Regions from separate parts of the Rossellomorea sp. NRS-1567 genome, predicted to be linked through region 1. Evidence: a T-box and tRNA genes for the amino acid it is inferred to sense, from the RefSeq annotation. Region 1 holds a T-box; the other holds one or more tRNA genes.
What was found. A T-box is a leader RNA that pairs with one kind of tRNA and senses whether it is charged. The one in region 1 lies ahead of thrS (threonine--tRNA ligase), so its partner is inferred to be a tRNA-Thr.
Positions count from the first base shown of each region.

Region 2: it has a tRNA-Thr gene. The T-box ahead of thrS (threonine--tRNA ligase) is inferred to sense a tRNA for this amino acid. The anticodon was not compared.

Region 1 is NZ_JBITPL010000015.1:322,681-325,057, reverse strand. Features, by position in the region: gene pyrH (UMP kinase) at 1-115, opposite strand, end outside; gene thrS (threonine--tRNA ligase) at 330-1,535, opposite strand; T-box leader at 1,587-1,810, opposite strand; T-box leader at 1,845-2,066, opposite strand; gene ACIFOD_RS10970 (undecaprenyl-diphosphate phosphatase) at 2,138-2,377, opposite strand, start outside.
Region 2 is NZ_JBITPL010000016.1:1,400-3,776, reverse strand. Features, by position in the region: gene ACIFOD_RS11475 (hypothetical protein) at 1-700, opposite strand, end outside; tRNA gene ACIFOD_RS11470 (tRNA-Glu) at 1,077-1,151, shown strand; tRNA gene ACIFOD_RS11465 (tRNA-Val) at 1,156-1,231, shown strand; tRNA gene ACIFOD_RS11460 (tRNA-Thr) at 1,257-1,332, shown strand; tRNA gene ACIFOD_RS11455 (tRNA-Lys) at 1,355-1,430, shown strand; tRNA gene ACIFOD_RS11450 (tRNA-Leu) at 1,484-1,568, shown strand; tRNA gene ACIFOD_RS11445 (tRNA-Gly) at 1,578-1,652, shown strand; tRNA gene ACIFOD_RS11440 (tRNA-Leu) at 1,658-1,746, shown strand; tRNA gene ACIFOD_RS11435 (tRNA-Arg) at 1,773-1,849, shown strand; tRNA gene ACIFOD_RS11430 (tRNA-Pro) at 1,855-1,931, shown strand; tRNA gene ACIFOD_RS11425 (tRNA-Ala) at 1,940-2,015, shown strand; tRNA gene ACIFOD_RS11420 (tRNA-Met) at 2,092-2,165, shown strand; tRNA gene ACIFOD_RS11415 (tRNA-Ile) at 2,194-2,267, shown strand; tRNA gene ACIFOD_RS11410 (tRNA-Ser) at 2,276-2,368, shown strand.

The DNA of each region.
Region 1 (2,377 bases):
CGATCGACATGATTTCGCCTGCAATGTGATCAAGCTCTTCAGTGCCAAAATTATTTCCTTCCTTATCCGCCATCGCTCCACCACTTAATTTAATTAACACACGCTTGTATCTCATCTAGATTCCTCCCCTGGACATAAAAAAAGAACTAAAAAGGTAATGAATACCCTTTTAGTTCTTTTTATAGGAGAAGAAATACCGAAACATGATTGATGATTGATTAACATAACTTCTCCCCCTCTCGCACTATTCAGAATTTTCCTTCTCTAATTGTATAGAAAATATAGGAAATGGTCAAGTGAATTTTTTTGATTCAGTTTGCCTTACTAACCTAGCCATTTACCTCTTCTTGTAATTTCAATATAACTTCTTTTATCTTCAACATCCCAATGTTTCCTTCCTTTCTCCTCCGTAATGAAATAGCTTCACTCTTGATTTCCTTGTCACCGATCACCATCATATAAGGAACTTTTTGTATCTCTGCTTCTCTGATTTTCAGACCGACTTTTTCTACTCGATCATCGACTTCCACCCTAAAGCCTTCTCTTTCTAACTGAGACTTCACTCCTTGAGCATATTGAATATGTGCGTCGGAGATAGGAAGGATTTTGACCTGGTAAGGAGCTAACCAAATGGGAAAGTCTCCTCCGAAATGTTCAATGATGATTGCCATAAAGCGTTCGATTGAACCGTAAATGGCTCGGTGAATCATAATAGGTCTGACTGCTCCATTGTCTTCCCCAATGTATTCACACTCAAATTTTTCAGGCATTTGGAAATCTAGTTGAACCGTACCACATTGCCAGCTTCGACCAAGAACGTCCAATATATGAAAGTCTATTTTTGGCCCGTAGAAAGCACCGTCTCCTTTATTGATTTGATAATCGACTCCTCTCTCTTTCAATACAACTTCCAAATCTCCTTCGGCTTTATCCCATAATTCAACGGAGCCCATAAAATCTTCCGGGCGAGTCGAAAGCTCGACCTTATAGTCAAACCCGAATTTGCTATAGAAAAGATCGATAAGATCCAATACTTTATGAAGCTCTGATCGAATCTGGTCTTCCCTTACAAATAGATGAGCATCATCCTGAGTGAAGGAACGGACTCTCAATAATCCACTTAATGAACCCGATAGCTCATGTCGATGAACTAATCCCAGTTCACCGTAACGGAGGGGTAACTCCCGATAACTTCTTCTCTTGCTTTTATAGATCAAGACTGCCCCTGGGCAACTCATTGGCTTGATCGCATATTTCTGATCATCTACCTCTGAGAAATACATATTCTCATGGTAATGATCCCAGTGCCCCGACTTTTCCCATAGCTCCTGCTTCATCATAATGGGAGTCCTAATCTCCTGGTATCCTGCTTTCCGATGTTCCTTTTTCCAAAAGTCTTCTAACTCATTCCGTAATAGCATCCCTTTCGGTAAATAAAAGGGCATCCCGGGTGCTTCTTCCATTGATACAAATAACTCCAGCTCCTGACCTAATTTCCTGTGATTTCTTTTATCTACTTCAGATTGAATTGACATTTTGTTTCCTCCTAATCATTTATTTATATTAAAAAACCGCATTCATCCCTATCAAGGGACGAATGCGGTCGTGGTACCACCCTAATTCCGAAGTGCTAAACAAAAGCCCTCCGCTCAAAGTTGATAACGGTTTTCCCGATTATGGATACTGACATTTCACCATAATAGCTCCAAGGTGGTAAATCATTTCCTTTTCTTCAGGGCTCTCAGCCATGTGACCCTGTTCTCTGGTAAGAAAAACAGCAAATGATTCATGTCCTCTTCAACACTTTTTTATTCAATTAATAAAAAGACCGCACCCATCCCTAACCAAGGGACGAGTGCGGTCGTGGTTCCACCCTAATTCAGAAGTGTAAAATATTACTCTTCGCTTAAGTAAGATAACGGTTTTCCCGATTATGGATACTGACATTTCACCATAATAGCTCCGAGGTGGTAAATCATTCTTTTCTCTTCAGGGCTCTCAGCCGGTGACCCTGCTCTCTGATCAAGAAAAAACGGAATGAATCATGTCCTCATCTTTGCTTTCGTATAGTATATTCAATACAGAATAAATTTGTTATTGAAATTATATGGTAGTATTTTCTAGCTGTCAAGAGGGATTAAATAAAAACAAGAAGAATTATCGCGACAAGGACAAGTCGATAAATCGCAAAAGGGATTAGCTTGATTTTATTGATCACCTTAAGGAAAAAGTGTATCGACAGATAAGCGAATAGAAATGCACTTACGAACCCAACCAATAAAAACGGTAAAAACTCAGGGGTAAAGTACATCCAGTTCTTCATTAGAGAAAGGGAACTTGCTCCCAGCATGATCGGAACCGCCATAATGAATGTGAA
Region 2 (2,377 bases), on a different contig from region 1:
AGGATGGTCTATCGGCATTATTGAAGGTTGACGCAATGGTTTTATCCGCTTGAACCAATACATCTGTTCCAACACCGTGCAGCTTTCGACAGGATCCGTATAGAATATTCGATGTATTTCCTTCGTTCATATAAAAGGTTGGGTATGCGAGATTTTCGTAGACAATCGAGTGTGGATGAGTGGGGGAAAGTAAGTCAAAGCTGCCGAGGTCCAGTGTTTCCACACTATTTTCAAACAATAAATTGTATCCCAGTAATTTATCAGTAGGAAAGGATCCGGCATGTGGAGATACGTTCATTATACTTATATATAAGTTCTTTCCTGCTTGTACCGTTTTCGTCTCAGTCTCACAGGTTATTCTTTTATAGTCATAAAGATGAGAATGGTCCCCTTGTTTAATCTTGAATAACTCTGCTTTAATATCATACGGCTTGCTCAATGCAATCCATATAGAAGCTTTTGCAGGCTCCACCCGACGAATAATCGGCCCGCACAGTATCGTTGCAAGCTCCATGAATCCATCACCCCATTTATAATCTATTACCATCGTATTCAACTCCCAAAGAGATGGTGTAAACAAGCTTAAACCTGAAAGTCCGTCCCTCATCACTTTAAAGCGATGAGGGACGGACCTTTTTTGAAAATCTACAATTTCATTTATTGAGAGAGGTGGACAAATTTCAACAACACTATTCTTCATCGTCCCTCTTAATTCCAATGAGTTAAGCTGATTAGATATTAAAACGCTCTATATCTATGTTGGTGAAAGAAGGCAAAGCCTATCATTAACTGAAATGATGGAAGGAGATTAGTGGGTGTTGATCAATTTCACTAAAGAGGGGAGGGATCATGAAAAGTTTTCACGATGAATGAGAAATCAACAGTGAAATTGAAGAGATTCTTAAATTCACTATTGATATAAACTTTAAATATGTGGTATATTCTTTTTCGGCTTACAAAAATGTTAAGCTGAGTATGGTAAAAAAAGTTTTCGTTTTTTGTTAACTAGAAGTTGACTTCTGCGAAATTAACTGATATAGTTATACATGTCCTTAAGCGGGACGCTTTGACAAGATGGCCCATTGGTCAAGCGGTTAAGACACCGCCCTTTCACGGCGGTAACACGGGTTCGAATCCCGTATGGGTCACCAATATGGAGGATTAGCTCAGCTGGGAGAGCATCTGCCTTACAAGCAGAGGGTCGGCGGTTCGATCCCGTCATCCTCCACCATTATTTGTTAGTGGGTAATTAATATGCCGGTGTAGCTCAACTGGTAGAGCAACTGACTTGTAATCAGTAGGTTGGGGGTTCAAGTCCTCTTGCCGGCACCATTTGATTCCTTACTGTATAGATGAGCCATTAGCTCAGTTGGTAGAGCATCTGACTTTTAATCAGAGGGTCGAAGGTTCGAATCCTTCATGGCTCACCATAGATTTTTGCATAAGCAAAATATTTTATCGTTTTGCGACAGCGAAACACCATGCGGGTGTGGCGGAATTGGCAGACGCACCAGACTTAGGATCTGGCGCCGCGAGGCGTGGGGGTTCAAGTCCCTTCACCCGCACCATAATATTTCGCGGAAGTAGTTCAGTGGTAGAACACCACCTTGCCAAGGTGGGGGTCGCGGGTTCGAATCCCGTCTTCCGCTCCAAACTAGCCGGGGTGGCGGAACTGGCAGACGCACAGGACTTAAAATCCTGCGGTAGGTGACTACCGTACCGGTTCGATTCCGGTCCTCGGCACCATTGTTTCTTATAAAATGAATTGTTTAGCGCCCGTAGCTCAATTGGATAGAGCGTTTGACTACGGATCAAAAGGTTAGGGGTTCGACTCCTCTCGGGCGCGCCATATATCGGGAAGTAGCTCAGCTTGGTAGAGCACTTGGTTTGGGACCAAGGGGTCGCAGGTTCGAATCCTGTCTTCCCGACCACTTCTTTTGGGGCCTTAGCTCAGCTGGGAGAGCGCCTGCTTTGCACGCAGGAGGTCAGCGGTTCGATCCCGCTAGGCTCCACCAAAGATTTTTGCGTAAGCAAATAAACTTCATTGAATCTTACTTAATCAAGATTCAGATTGAATAGTAAACGTTTCGTGGCGGTGTAGCTCAGCTGGCTAGAGCGTACGGTTCATACCCGTGAGGTCGGGGGTTCGATCCCCTCCGCCGCTATTACTAAATACATGACGCACGATTATAAGGACCCTTAGCTCAGTTGGTTAGAGCAGACGGCTCATAACCGTCCGGTCGTAGGTTCGAGTCCTACAGGGTCCATTATACACGGAGGAATACCCAAGTTCGGCTGAAGGGATCGGTCTTGAAAACCGACAGGGGTGTAACAGCCCGCGGGGGTTCGAATCCCCCTTCCTCCTCCATAATTCCTT